Regions from separate parts of the Sphingomonas sp. J344 genome, predicted to be linked through region 1. Evidence: predicted binding sites of a transcription regulator. Region 1 holds the regulator's gene; each other region holds the start of a gene.
What was found. The regulator LexA, encoded in region 1, represses DNA repair genes until DNA is damaged. The targets are predictions, from matches to a motif close to GTTCCNCNCTTGTTCT.
Positions count from the first base shown of each region.

Region 1 (4,886 bases):
TCACCGTCGCGCTGCTTACCGTGTACGACATGGCCAAGGCACTCGACCGCACGATGGAGATCGGTGCGATCCGGCTGATCGAGAAGCGCGGCGGCAAGTCCGGAGACTGGCGCGCCGATCAGGGTTAACTCGCCCCTTACCGCGCTCGCTCAGCGAATCTTGATGCCCCCCGGCGCATCATTTTTCGGTTCAGTTGTGGGGCGTTATGTCAGGTACGGGGCGGTCAGCCATATTTTCATTGTCGGGCGGGCTTGATCCCGCACAGCCGGGAAGCGCGGAGAATGCGACGCACGGTCGGCTGGTCGGCAGCGACGGCACGCGCGACTGCTTTGTCCACCGCATCACCTCTGCCGGGGCGACGCTCACCGTTACCGGTCCGGTCACCAATGGCGATCGCGGCCGGATCGAACTGCCCTTTGGCGTCAGCGCCGAAGGATCGGTGCTGGGCGACGACCCCTCGGCCTTCACCTTCTGTTTCGACGAACCGATGGACGTGGTCGCGGCGCTCGCCCGCTGCCTCGCCGCCTTGCCAGCCGAACGCCGTCAGATGCCGCGCATCGAGCTGCGCCAGCGGTTGTGCCTGCGGCATGGCGATCAGGTCGATTTCGCCTGGACCCGCAACCTGTCGCCCGCTGGCCTCGGCATCGAAACCCGCGCACCGCTGCGCGTGGGTGAGGCGGTGGAGATCACGCTAGACGGGCTGCGCCCGATCGCGGGCGAAATCCGCTGGACCGAACGCGGCCAGGCGGGGATCGCCTTTGCCGATGAAATTGGCTGGCAGATCCTGATGCCGTGGCTGCGTCAGGTCGCCAACCGGCGTCCGGCGGTGGTGCAAGAGCCGATGGCTGGGACGACATCCCCGCTTGGCGCCGTCAAGAACGCGATCAAGCTCGACGCCGCTACGCATGTCCGCTCGGGCAGCAGCTGGTGGAACGCCCAGATCACCTCGCTGAGCAATGCGCTGGTCGAGTTCGAGAGCGATACCGAATTTGCGCCGCTGTGCGGGCTGTGGCTGTCGCTGCCGCAGATCGGCGGCTGGCCGATCCGGGTGATCGAATGCCATGGCGCACGGCATGTCGCCGAATTCCGCCTGCCGCTGCGCCCGCATGAAATGGCGCGGCTGAGCGAGGCGGCGCGCCCGCGCTGAGCGCTCGACCCGGTCACGCCTCCCGGCTAATCGGGGAGCGATGTCGGGGATGATTTCCGTAACCGAGGCGCAACAGCGCATGTTCGCACTCGCCCAGCCGGTCGCGGCCGAACGCGTGCCGTTGCGCGACGCCGCCGGGCGCTGGGCGGCCGAGCCGGTCACCGCGTTGCGCACGCAGCCCGAACTGCCGCTGTCGGCGATGGATGGCTATGCGATCCGCTTCGCCGACCTGCCCGGCCCGTGGCGGGTGATCGGCGAGAGTGCGGCGGGTCGACCCTTTGCGGGGACCGTCGCGCCGGGTGAGTCGGTCCGCATCTTCACCGGCGCGGCGGTGCCGCAGGGCGCGGACACGATCATGATACAGGAGGAAGCGCGGCGCGAGGGCGATGCGCTGGCGCTGGACGGTGAAGGGCCGCCGCGCGTCGGCGCACATGTCCGCGTCGCCGGGCTCGATTTCGCGACCGGCGACAGGCTGGTCGAAGCGGGTGCACGTCTGACCCCGGCGCGCATCGCGCTCGCCGCCATCGCGGGCCACGCCAACCTGCCCGTCCGTCGCCGCATCCGCGTCGCCATCGCCGCGACGGGGGACGAGCTGCGCGCGCCGGGCCAGCCGCTCGCGACCGGCCAGCTGCCCGAAAGCAACGGCGCAATGCTCGCCGCGATGCTGGCAACGCTCCCGATCGAGCTGATCGACCTCGGCATCCTGCCCGACAGTATCGACGCCCTGACCCACGCCTTCGCCGCGGTCGACGCCGATCTGCTGGTCACCACCGGCGGCGCGTCGGTCGGCGACCATGATTTGGTCCACCCTGCGCTCCAGGCCGCGGGCGCGGCGATCGACTTCTGGAAGGTCGCGATGCGCCCCGGCAAGCCGGTGATGGCCGGTCGGATGCGCGACGCTGCCGTGCTCGGCCTGCCCGGCAACCCCGTATCGGCGCATGTCACCGCCCTGTTGTTCGTGCTGCCCATGGTCGCCCATCTTTCGGGCGCAGCCGATCCGCTGCCCCGCCGCCGCAGCGCGATCCTCGGCGGCCCACTCCCCCGAACGGCCCGCGTGAGGACTATATCCGCGCCGTCCATCGCGACGGCCGCGTTCATCCCGCCGACCGCCAGGACAGCTCGATGCTGCGCATTTTGGCCACGTCCGACTGCCTGATCGTGCGTGCCCCACATGTTCCGGCAGCGGCAGCGGGCGACTCGGTGGAAATCCTCGACATCGGCTGAGTCGCACCCGCTTGACGCCGCGTGGAACAAGGCGTAAACGTTCCACGTCTGTTCTTGATAGGGGACGTCCAATGCTTACGAAGAAGCAGCATGAGCTGATCTGCTTCATCGCCGACCGTCTGGCCGAGACCGGGGTTTCGCCCTCGTTCGAGGAGATGAAGGACGCGCTCGACCTCAAGTCCAAATCGGGCGTGCACCGCCTGATCTCGGCATTGGAGGAGCGCGGCTTCCTGCGCCGCCTGCCCAATCGCGCCCGCGCGCTCGAAGTGGTCAAGATGCCCGAGCGCGGCGAGACGAAGAAGGTCGCGCCGAAGTCGACGGTCGTCGCGATGCCGCGCCCCGCGCCGCAGCCGGCGAACGACGTGATCGAAATCCCGCTGCACGGCCGCATCGCGGCGGGCGTGCCGATCGAGGCGCTGGAAGGGTCCACGATGCTCCCCGTCCCCGCCGCCCTGCTCGGGTCGGGCGATCATTATGCGCTGGAGGTCGCAGGGGACTCGATGGTCGAGGCCGGGATTTTCGACGGCGACTATGCGCTGATTCGGCGTCAGGAAACCGCGCGCGATGGCGAGATCGTGGTCGCACTGATCGACGAGATGGAAGCAACGCTGAAATATTTCCGGAACGAGGGCAGCATGGTCCGCCTCGACCCGGCCAACCGCAGCTACGACCCCCAGCGCTACCGCCCCGATCAGGTGCGCGTGCAGGGCAAGTTGGCCGGACTGCTGCGGCGCTATTGAATGTCTTGACCCATCCCCATCAGGGGAGGGGTTGGGGTGGGGAGTCAGGCAAGAGCGAATACGCCGAGCCACGCGACGTCCAACACCAAAGGAGAGCCAGCGTGACCCTGACCGGTGGATGCCATTGCGGCGCGGTACGTTACGAGATCGACGGCGATCCGCTGCACGGCGGTCAGGCGCTGTGCCACTGCACCGATTGCCGCCGCTGCGCCGGTGCGCCGATGGTCGGCTGGGCGATGTATCCCGAGGACGCGCTGACGGTCACGCAGGGCAACCCGCGCGAATATGCCTCATCCGAAACCGGCCGTCGCTGGTTCTGTCCGACCTGCGGCACCGGGCTATTCTACCGCAATGCCACCAACCTTCCCGGCCTCGTCGACGTTCAGGCATCGACCCTCGACGACCCCGAAGCCGTCCCCGCCGCCGCGCATATCCAGACCGCCGACCGCATCGGCTGGATGAAGGATGCGCATGGCTTGCCGGAATTCGAGCGGTTTCCCGGCGGGGCGTAGGACAGCGACATGGCACGCGCGCCCGCAGATTGGGTTGTGTCGCGGGTCTGCTCGTCACCTTCCTGGCTGGCGCTGTCACCTATGGGTTCATGACCGGGTATCTGCCAGTCCGCCCCTTCGATTCAGATCGTTGGAAGCAGGTAGAGCGAATCGATGATCAGGCGCGCATACACATGATCGAGCATCTGATGTGGAGCGGGAAGCTCGACGGTCTGAACCGCAGCGAACTGGTCGCGCTGTTGGGCGCTCCGTCTAACGCGGGCTACTTCCGCGACCGCGACTATGTTTATTGGCTCGGTAACGAACGGTCGCTGCTTTCCCTCGACTCCGAATGGCTCGTGGTCGATGTCGATGCTGCAGGCCGCGTCTCGCGCTATGAAGTTGTGCGCGATTGAGTTGAGCGTCTCCCTCAATCCTTCGGCGGCATCACCGTCTCCGCCTCTAACCAAGGATGCCGCGCCCCCGCGCGCCGCACCGTCACCACCTGCGGCGTCCGGTCGAACGTGATCGCCACCCCGCCGGTCTCCGACAGCTTCGCGCGGTCCAATTTCAGCCATTTCGGCACGCACCCGCGCGGCAGCCAGCGGTCGGCGACGATGATGTCGACCGACGCACAGAACGCGACCATCTCGCGCCACGGAATCCTATAACCGCTGCGTGTCGCGGCAATCCGCCACTCTCGCCCGCCGCGCATCACCGTGACCATGCACAGGTCCGCACTGCACCGCGCGTCGCGCTGTTCGGCCAGCGCGGGCAGTTCGGCATCCACGCCGCCATTCTCGGCCAGCGTGTCGCGGACATAATCCCCCCGCGCGGTCGCGCAGCAGTGCCAGTTCGCCGCCCGGCATCCGTAGTGCCAGATGCCGCCCGTCGCCTGTGATCAGCAGGTCCGGCATTGGCGTCGCCAGCGCCCACAGCGCTCCCAGCGCGACCGCAATCAGACCCGCCAGTCGCGCCCATGCCCGCCACAGCGCGATCCACAATCCACCTGCGACCATCTGAGCATAGGCTCCCCCCGGCATCGCGGGCAGCATCGCCAGCGCGCCGGGCGCATTGGCCGCTGTATGAGCGATCCACAGCAGCAGGCGCAGCCCCTGTTCCGCCACCCACCAGAAAGGCGCGCCCAGCCCCACGGCGTCGAAGACCAGCCCAGCCGCCTCGAACGGCATCACCACGAACGTCGTGAGCGGGATCGCAGCAATATTCGCCAACGCACCGTAAAGCCCCGATTTGTGGAAGTGGTAGAGCGCAATAGGGGTCAGC
Region 1 covers NZ_JAJONB010000001.1:470,525-475,410, forward strand. The annotation lists gene moaC (cyclic pyranopterin monophosphate synthase MoaC) at 1-128, shown strand, start outside; gene LRS12_RS02375 (PilZ domain-containing protein) at 239-1,147, shown strand; partial or broken gene LRS12_RS02380 (molybdopterin molybdotransferase MoeA) at 1,188-2,371, shown strand; gene lexA (transcriptional repressor LexA) at 2,443-3,111, shown strand; gene LRS12_RS02390 (GFA family protein) at 3,213-3,623, shown strand; gene LRS12_RS02395 (hypothetical protein) at 3,797-4,018, shown strand; gene LRS12_RS19855 (hypothetical protein) at 4,033-4,251, opposite strand; gene LRS12_RS19860 (ComEC/Rec2 family competence protein) at 4,268-4,886, opposite strand, start outside.

Region 2 (4,886 bases), 1.3 Mb from region 1:
AAACGGCGCGGCGGCTGGTCGGGCAGTTCGGCCAGCACATGGTCGAGCCGTTCCGGCCGGGCGAGCAGCCGTGCCGGGCGCGGCCAGTCGGGACGCCAGGCGTCGGGCGGCGTGGTCGACAGGAGCTGGCGGACATCGCCCGTTTTCATCCGCATGGCCCTGCGGTCGGGCGGATCTAGCACGCCCTCACGCCCGACGCTGCGCTCGGGCACATCGCTCTCGACCGGGCGGCTGCGCCACATCCGGCGCGATCCGATGCGGGTGGCGAGCGTATCGGCGAGCGGAGCAAGATCGGGCTTCGCCTCCTCGTCCAGCCGCTCGTCGACCGGGCGTGCGGCCAGTGGTTCGGTACGGCGGATGCGCAGCGTGATCGCGTCGATGCCATAGCCAGGCTCCACATCCTCGATCCGCCGCATGATCAGGCGGATCAGGTGCAGGCAATCGCGGCTGGCGCGGGCAAGGCCGATGCGGATGCGCTGTGGGACATGATCGACCCGGTCCGCCACCAGCTCAACCGCACGCGCGCCAAGGCCCGCAGCTTCGAGTGCGGCGCAGAGTTCGGGCACCAGTGCAGCAATCCAGTGAGCGATCCCTTCGGCGGTCGCGACCGGCTCGACGAAACGGCGCTGTACGGCGATGGCCTCGCGCGGAACGATGGGATCGAGCGGTTCGGGAAGGGTGCCCAGCGCCTGTTCGAGCCGGGTGACCAGCGCCCCGCCGAACCGCCGGGCGAGCGGGGCGCGCGGCATCGCGGCAAGCTGCCCGATCAGCTCCACGCCCAACCGACGCAGCAGTTCGACCGCAGCCGGATCGACGCGCAACGCGGGGATGGGGAGCGGGGCGAGGGCGCCGGCGTGCTGGCCGGGGGTACAGATCAGCACGGCATCATGTCTGGCGTAATGCGCCAGCGCCCAGGCCGCCCCCGGCGTGTCGGCAATCGCGATGCGACCCGCATGGCCGCGCCGCGCCAGCAGGCGGATAATCCGCGCCGCCATCCGCGCCTCGCCGCCATGGAGATGCGCGACCCCGGTCAGGTCGATCAGCAGCGTGTCGCTCCCCTCGATCGCCACGCTCGGCGCCCAGCGCCGCGCCGCCAGCAGCGCAAGTCGGTGGAGCGCGGCAAGGTCCCCCTCCGGGTCGGCGGGGCGGATTTCGAGGCCGGGCAGGTAGGCGCGCGCCTGCGTCACCGCCATGCCAGGAACGATGCCGAGCGCACGGGCGTGCGGACAGGCGGCGGCGACCAGCACGCGATTGCCGGCGCGGAGGGAGGTGACGAGGGGGGCAATTCCTCCCCGAGCTTGCTCGGGGAGGGGGACCGCGCCCGCAGGGCAGGGTGGAGGGGCCGCCGCGCAGCGGCGGCGGTCGGCTGCCGCACATCCCGCGCCTGCGGCGCGGCCCTCCACCATCGCTGCGCGATGGTCCCCCTCCCCCCGCACGCTGGGGGAGGAACTCAATCGGAGACTCCCCCGGCCGGAACCTGGCTGCGCACCTCGTCCGACTGCATCGGGCGAAACGGGTTCCCCGCCGCCTCCTCGCGCCGCCCCAGTTCGCGCTTCGACGGTCGCTGATGCGCCGGGAGCGCTGCGATGTCGTCGCGCGCCCAGCGCGCGCCGGGGCGCCAGCCGCCGCCGCGCGGGACCGAACAGGCATGTTGCTGTTCCGCTGCCGCCGCGTCGCCCAAAGTGCCTAGCACCGCGTCCAGCTGCACGTCGGGCGCGGCCTCAGGCGGCGGCGGCTGTGCGGTCCGCTCCGCCTGCCGCAGCCGTTCGATCGGCCAGCCGGGCAGGAAGAGCGCAGCGACCCGTTTCATCGCATGCCTCCACCAGGATATCGAAAGGATCACCCCCTTTTGTCGGGCAAGCGCAAGCTGCCAGGCGCGCGCGCCCGACGCCCTCGACCGGGAGCGGCGAGGACGGCGCGCAGCCGACCCGCCAGCGTGTCACCGCCGCCGATGGCGCGGCAAGCGGGTCGCCGCCGTGACGCGGGTGGCGCTTCATCAGAAGGGCGATGGTGCGCCCGCCCTCCGCCGCCAGCTGGAGCCGCCGGGTCGCGGGCATCGCTACGCGCCGGGCCTCGCCCACCACCGCGCCCAGCCCGCGGTGACGCAGCCCTTCTTCCATGATCGCGAGCAGTTCGTCATCGTCCGCCGCCTCGGCATAAAGGACGCGCTTGGGCGCGAGTCCGGCCTGATAGAGGCCGGGCGCAAACAGGTCGCGCCGCCGCATGACCCACAGCACCGGTCCCCAGGCGCGCGCCGCGATCCCCGCGACGAACAACGTCGCGGCGGCATCGTCGGTCAGGTCCGCGCTCGCTCCCGCCACCTCGTGCAGCGCATCGAGCCGCAATCCGCCATCGGCGAGCCGCGCGTCCATCCGCTGCATGCCGAACGGCAGCACCGGGCGGCGGCGAAAGCCGCTGCCCTCGATGGCGCTCAATGTTTCGCGCAACTGGCTGATGATGGCGGGATCGGCCATGATCCGACAACAGACTCCGACTCGGGAAATATGTTCCTATTTTGTTCTTACCGTTCGTCGAGTCAAGCTTGCCAAGCGGGGATCGCCCCGTATCATCCGCCTATCACACCACCTCCCAGGGGAAGTTCATGAAGCCCGTTTCCGGCGCGATCCTGCTCGCCACCGCCTCGATCCTGTCGATCCTGCCCGCCGCCGCACAGACTGCGGCCCCCGCCCAACCGACCGCAGCCGCCCCCGATGCGGCACCCATGACCGACAAATGGCCCGGTCCGTTCGACGGCGTTCCCCAGTGGGACAAGGTGACCCCGGCGATGTTCCCGGCAGCTTTCGAGAAGGGCATGGCCGAGGCACGTGCCGCCTTCGCCAAGGTCCGCGACAATCCCGAGGCGCCGACCTTTGCCAACACGATCGAGGCGCCGGCCAAGGCAACCACCGCCCTGTCGCGCATCTTCCCTGTCTGGGGTGTCTATACCAGCAACCTCGCCACTCCCGAGGTGCAGAAGATCGCGCGCGAGTGGAGCCCGAAGCTGTCGGCCTTCTCAACCGAACTCAGCCTCGACCCCAAGATGTTCCAGCGGGTGAAGACGCTGTACGACAAGCGCCAGACGCTCGGCCTCAATGCCCAGCAGATGCGCCTGCTTGAACGCACCTATCGCGATTACGTGACTTCCGGGGCGTTGCTCAACGAGGCGCAGAAGGCGGAGATCAAGCGGATCAACGGTGAGCTGTCGGTCGCCTATACCGAATTCAGCCGCCGCGTGCTGGCGGATGAGGAAACCGCGATCCTCATCGACAGCGAGGCGGACCTCGCCGGCCTGCCCGACAGCTTCAAGGCGAGCCTTGCCGAAGAGGCCAAGTCGCGCGGGCAGGCGGGGAAGTGGGCGGTCAAGAACACCCGTTCGTCGATGCAACCCTTCCTGATGTACGCCACCAACCGCGCGCTGCGCGAAAAGGTCTACAACGCCTATATCAACCGCGGCGACAATGGCGGTGCGAACGACACCAACGCGATCATCGCCAACATCCTGAAGCTGCGTCAGGAGCGCGCCAAGATCCTCGGCTTCAAGACCCATGCCCATTACCGCATGGACGACACGATGGCCGAAACGCCGGAGAATGCGACGAAGCTGATGATGTCGGTCTGGCCGGCTGCGGTCGCGCGCGTCCGCCAGGAAGTCGCCGACATGCAGGCGCTTGCCGATGCCGAAGCGGCGGCGGGCAAGGGGCCGAAGATCAAGATCGAAGGCTGGGACTATCGCTTCTATGCCGAGAAGGTTCGCAAGGCGAAATACGACCTCGATGAGAGCGAGGTGAAGCCGTATCTCGAGCTCAACAACATGGTCAACGCCATGTTCTATGCTGCCGGTCGCCTTTACGACCTTGAATTCAAGGAAAATACCGGCACGATTCCGGTGTTCCAGGCCGATGTGCGGACGTTCGAGGTCAAGCGCCTCGGCAAGACGATCGGCGTCTTCTACCTCGACAATTTCGCGCGCGCGGGCAAGCGGTCGGGCGCATGGGCGACCAGCTATCGCAGCCGTTCGGGGCTGCGCGGCGACAATATCGTGCTGGCGTCGAACAACAACAACTTCACCAAGGGCGCGGCGGGCGAGCCGACGTTGATCAGCCTCGACGACGCCGCGACTTTGTTCCACGAATTCGGTCACGGGCTGCACAGCCTGCTCGGCAACGTCTATTATCCGGGCCTTGCCGGCACGCCGCGCGACTTCGTGGAATATCCCAGCCAGGTGAACGAAAACTGGCTGCTGACCCCCGACGTGCTCAACCGCTTCGCCAAGCATTACAAGACGGGCGAAGTGATCCCGGCGGCATTGGTGGAGAAGATCGAGAAGGCGTCGACCTTCAACCAGGGGTTCGACACGGTCGAGTATCTCTCATCGGCAATCGTGGACATGCAACTCCACAATCGCGACACCCCGGTGACCGATCCTGACGCGTTCGAACGCGACACGCTCGCTTCTCTGGGCATGCCGAAGGAAATCGTGATGCGGCACCGCCTGCCGCAGTTCAACCACCTCTTCTCCTCCGACGCCTATTCGGCTGGCTATTATAGCTACCTCTGGTCGGAGACGATGGACGCCGACACCTGGGCCGCGTTCGAGGAAAGCGGCAATGTCTGGGACAAGGGCGTGGCGGACAAATTCCGCACGATCCTGTTGGAAACAGGCAACGAAACCGACCGCAAGGAAGCGTACAAGGCGTTCCGAGGCCGCGACACGGACGTCAACGCGCTGTTCAAGCGCCGCGGTTTCCCGACCGGAAATTGAGCGGACAGCGCCGCCGGATTACTCCGGCGGCGTTATTTCCCAGTCGATCGGCTTGAACGACCCGTTGTTCGACTGCAGTGCCGAACAGGCGGTCAGGCCGATCACCAGATCCTCCATCGCGCGA
Region 2 covers NZ_JAJONB010000001.1:1,757,023-1,761,908, forward strand. The annotation lists gene LRS12_RS08930 (DNA polymerase Y family protein) at 1-1,247, opposite strand, end outside; gene LRS12_RS08935 (hypothetical protein) at 1,451-1,810, opposite strand; gene LRS12_RS08940 (ImuA family protein) at 1,722-2,474, opposite strand; gene LRS12_RS08945 (M3 family metallopeptidase) at 2,603-4,762, shown strand; gene LRS12_RS08950 (urea carboxylase-associated family protein) at 4,781-4,886, opposite strand, start outside.
Region 2: the regulator LexA is predicted to act here: its motif matches at 2,507-2,522, upstream of LRS12_RS08940 (ImuA family protein).

Region 3 (4,886 bases), on a different contig from region 1:
GTCGATGGTCCGCGCCGCGTATTCAACGCGCTGATGAGACGTGACATTGTCGAGCAGTGTCGCGAAACGCACGTTCGTCGCATTCGCCCCCGCCGTTGCCAGCCCTTCGCGCAGCCGCCCGATCGTCGCACCGCTGTCGTTGATGTCGTCGATGAACAACAGCCGGGCGCCGTCGCGCGTCCGTTCCGCGAGCCGGGCAAGGGCGGGGGCGGCGAGATCCTCGTTTCGCGCGCTGTAATCGACCGACAGCATCGGGCCGATGATCGCGTGGCTGAGATAGACCGCCGGAATCAGCCCGCCGCGCCCAATGCCGATCAGATAATCGGGCTGCCAGTCCGGATCGGCGCGTACCGCATCGGCCAGTGCCAGCACATCGGCGACAAACTGTTCATGCGGGATCGGGGTGAAGACTGGCATCAGTTCGCCGCCACATAGGCGTCGAGCCGGGCGACGTGCGCCGCCTTCTCCGCCTCGTCGAGGAACGATCCGGTGAAGCTGTTGCGTGCCAGCTGGACGATCTGGTCGCGCTTCAGCCCGCGTGCGGCGGCGACCGCGCGGTAATTGTCGGCGACATAGCCCCCGAAATAGGCCGGATCGTCCGAATTGACCGTCGCGCGCAGCCCTTCCTCCAGCATCCGGTCGAGCGGGTGGTTCGTCATATCGTCGACCACGCAAAGCTTGAGGTTTGACAGCGGGCAGACAGTGAGTGTCATCCCTGTGTCGGCAAGGCGGCGCACCAGCGCCGGGTCCTCCAGGCTGCGATTGCCATGGTCGAGCCGGTCGACGTTGAGCAGGTCGAGCGCCTGCCAGACATAGTCGGGCGGTCCTTCCTCCCCGGCATGTGCGACCCGCTTCAGCCCCATGGCACCTGCCGCCGCGAATACGCGCGCGAATTTTTCGGGCGGGTGGCCGAGTTCGGACGGATCGAGCCCGACCCCCTCAATCCGGTCGAGCCACGGCTCGGCTGTCCTGAGTGTCGCGACTGCCGCCTCCTCGTCGAGATGGCGCAGGAAGCAGAGGATCAGCTTTGAGGTGAGGCCGTGCCGTCCCTCAGCATCGCGCATGGCGCTCAGTAGCCCGTCGGCGACCACCTGAAACGGAATGCCGCGATCGGTATGTGTCTGGGGATCGAAGAAAATTTCGGCATGGACCACGCCATCCGCCGCCGCGCGTCCGAAATAGGCGTCCGCGAGGTCGTAGAAATCCTGCTCGACACGCAGCACGTCCGCGCCGGCATAATAGATGTCGAGGAAGTCCTGGAGGTTGGAAAAGCTGTACGCGGCACGCACCGCCTCCACACTGTCGAACGGGATGGCGACGCGATTGCGCTTCGCCAGCGCGAACATCAGCTCGGGTTCAAGGCTTCCCTCGATATGCAGATGCAGTTCGGCCTTGGGCAGGCCGGCGATGAAGTCAGGAGCGATCATCGGTGGAGGATCGCGCGATTGGAAGGGTAGGGCAAGGTGTTTGGATGCTGCGACGAAAATGAGAACAAAAAAGATCGTTCCGCACTTGTTCCATCGGAACATATGTTGTACGACGCGCTTCAGGCAATGGTTGAACGCAGGCCGCAAAGCCTTTAGCGACGGAGACTTCTCATGGCAGCTTCCCTCAAGGTGATCGACGGAAAGATGGGCATTTCTCCCGACAAGCAGAAGGCGCTCGACGCGGCGCTGGCACAGATCGACCGCGCGTTCGGCAAGGGCAGCGCGATGCGGCTCGGCTCCAAGGAGACGATGCAGGTCGAAGCGATTTCGACCGGCTCGCTCGGGCTCGACATCGCTTTGGGCGTCGGCGGCCTGCCGCGTGGTCGCGTGATCGAGGTCTATGGTCCGGAAAGCTCCGGCAAGACGACGCTTGCCCTGCATGTGATCGCCGAGGCGCAGAAGAATGGCGGCGTCGCCGCGTTCGTCGACGCGGAGCACGCGCTCGACCCGGTCTATGCCAAGAAGCTGGGTGTCAATATCGACGAACTGATCGTATCGCAGCCCGACACCGGCGAGCAGGCGCTCGAGATCGTCGACACCCTGGTGCGTTCGAACGCGATCGACGTACTCGTGGTCGATTCGGTTGCGGCGCTTGTTCCCCGTGCGGAAATCGAAGGCGAAATGGGCGACAGCCACGTCGGCCTTCAGGCGCGCCTGATGTCGCAGTCGCTGCGCAAGCTGACCGGTTCGATCAGTCGCTCGCGCTGCATGGTAATTTTCATCAACCAGCTGCGGATGAAGATCGGCGTGATGTACGGCAATCCGGAGACCACGACCGGCGGCAATGCGCTCAAATTCTACGCTTCGGTTCGCCTCGACATCCGTCGCACCGGCGCGATCAAGGATCGCGACGATGTGATCGGCAACTCCACCCGGGTGAAGGTGGTGAAGAACAAGGTCGCCCCGCCGTTCAAGCAGGTCGAGTTCGACATCATGTATGGCGAGGGGATTTCGAAGATCGGCGAGATTCTCGACCTCGGCGTCAAGGCGGGGCTGGTCGAAAAGGCCGGCGCGTGGTTCAGCTATGACAGCATCCGGATCGGCCAGGGGCGTGAGAATGCCAAGACCTTCCTCAAGGAAAATCCGGACGTTTGCGACAGGCTCGAGCGGGCGATCCGGACCCGTACCGAGCAGGTAGCCGAAGAGATGATGGCCGGCCCGGATGCCGAGGACGACCTCTGATTCCACAGTAAGCGCGGCTAAACAGTCGTTAACCAGTTTCGGGCAGCAATGCCTGTTGCGGGCCGTACCGGATCGACAGGTCGGTGGCGGTCAAGGGACCAGTCTCCCATTGGAAGGCCCGGCGTGGCGTGCGCCGGGCCTTTCCTGTGTCGGGCCCAGTGCTTCATCCCGGATTATGCGCCGCGTGCTCCAGCTCGTGCCGCAGTCGCGCCACATGTGGCTTGGCTCGTTCGGCCGGCTGCGTTCGCAAAGCCGCGCATTCTCACCTTGCGGTTGCAGGCGTGCTGATGTGCGTGGCACACTGGCCGCATGGCCGAGCTCAGCTTTCAGGTACAGGTGCGTCGCGCGGTCGAACGTGATTACCCGGTCTGGGCGGAGATGCTTGCAGCGCTGCATCCGGGGCAATCGCCCGAGGCTTTTCTCGCCGAGATCGGCGAACTGCTCGCGTTACCCGAGCCTTATGTCGCGTTCCTCGCGTTCGACGATGCGGGTCAGGCGTTGGGAATGATCGATGCACGTTTGCGCAATTATGCCGAAGGTGCACCGCGATTCCATGCGGCCTATGTCGAGGATCTCTGGGTCAGCCCGGATGCGCGAGGACGCGGGGTCGCGAGCGCGCTGCTCGCGGCGGTCGAGGACTGGGCGCGGGAGCAAGGGGCTGACTGGCTGGGATCGGATACCTCTCCGGACAATGATGCCAGCCGGGCATGGCACAAGGCTGCGGGTTTTGCCGAGGTCGAGCAGCTCGTCGTGTTCGGCAAGCCGCTCGGCTGACGGTCGGCCGCAGGCCCGATTGCCGCTGGTCATTCTGTCTCAGCCGAGACAGATTCGCGTAAACCAAGGGGGCACCCGTCGATGATTACCGTCCACCATCTCGAAAATTCGCGCTCGCAGCGGGTGCTCTGGCTGCTTGAGGAGCTTGGACTTCCCTATGAAATCCGCCGCTACCGGCGGAACCCGAAGACCATGCTGGCCCCGCCGGAGCTTCGTGCGGTGCATCCACTGGGCAAGTCGCCGGTAATTGTCGACGGTGATCCCGACGACGCCCCGCGCATCGTGGCGGAGACCGGCGCGATCATCGAGTATCTGGTCGAGAAGGCCGACGGTCAGCTCGGCCCGCCTGCGCATCGCGACTCGGCGCTTCGTTACCGGCACTTCATGCATTATGCCGAGGGTTCGCTGATGCCGCCGCTGCTGGTCAAGCTGGTGCTGATGCGCGTGCCAATTTTCGGCAAGGCGGCGCAAAAGCGTATCCAGCCGATGATCGACGTCCATCTCGACTTCGTCGAATCCGAACTGGCGAGCCGTCCCTGGTTCGCGGGCGATGCGATGTCCGCGGCGGATGTGATGATGAGCTTCCCGCTCGAAGCAGCGCGGGCGCGAGGGGGGCTCGATGCCACTCGCCCGGCGACGATCGCGTGGATCGACAAGATCCATGCACGCCCCGCCTATCAGACGGCGCTCGCCAAAGGCGGTCCCTATGCCTATGCCTGAGCGCGCAACAAAATAAGGGGTAAGCATGTCGGGCGCAGAGGCGATTACGGAGGTGCGGCGCGAATCGACGCTGCAATGGCAGATGCTGGGCGGCTTCGTGCTCGGGCTGACACTCGGCCTGTTCGTCCATTTTGCGGCGACCGATGCGGCGTGGGTCAAAACCGTGACGACGTATGTCACCGGCCCGATCGGCCAGGTCTTTTTGCGTCTGTTGTTCATGCTGGTGATTCCGCTGCTGTTCTCCGCGCTTGTCGTCGGCATAGCCGAGATGGGCGAGATCGCGGCGCTCAAGCGCGTCGGTCTGCGCACGCTGGTCCTCACCGTCTGCGTTTCGACCATCGCGGTGATCGTCAGCCTGTTACTGGTAAATCTGCTCCAGCCCGGCGCCGGGGTGGACCGGGTCGAGGCTCAAGCATTGCTCGCCGCATCGGGCGACAGCGCCGGCGCGATCCTCGATCGCACCGCCAGCACCCCGACCGGGGTCGATGCGATCCTGAACATCGTTCCGATCAATGTCGTCGCGGCAATGAATGCGAACGACATCCTCGCCATCATGTTCTTCGCCCTGTTCTTCGGCATCGGCATCCTCCTCACCGCCGACCGGCCGCAGGTGCAGACGCTCAAGCGCGGCATCGAGGGGATTTTCGAGGTGTCGATGCGCCTGATCGGTCTCGTCATCCGGCTCGCGCCGATCGCCGTGTTCTGTTTCTTGTTCAACCTGGC
Region 3 covers NZ_JAJONB010000002.1:273,015-277,900, reverse strand. The annotation lists gene LRS12_RS17545 (phosphoribosyltransferase) at 1-417, opposite strand, end outside; gene LRS12_RS17540 (adenosine deaminase) at 417-1,427, opposite strand; gene recA (recombinase RecA) at 1,599-2,669, shown strand; gene LRS12_RS17530 (GNAT family N-acetyltransferase) at 2,979-3,443, shown strand; gene LRS12_RS17525 (glutathione S-transferase family protein) at 3,525-4,163, shown strand; gene LRS12_RS17520 (dicarboxylate/amino acid:cation symporter) at 4,189-4,886, shown strand, end outside.
Region 3: the regulator LexA is predicted to act here: its motif matches at 1,504-1,519, upstream of recA (recombinase RecA).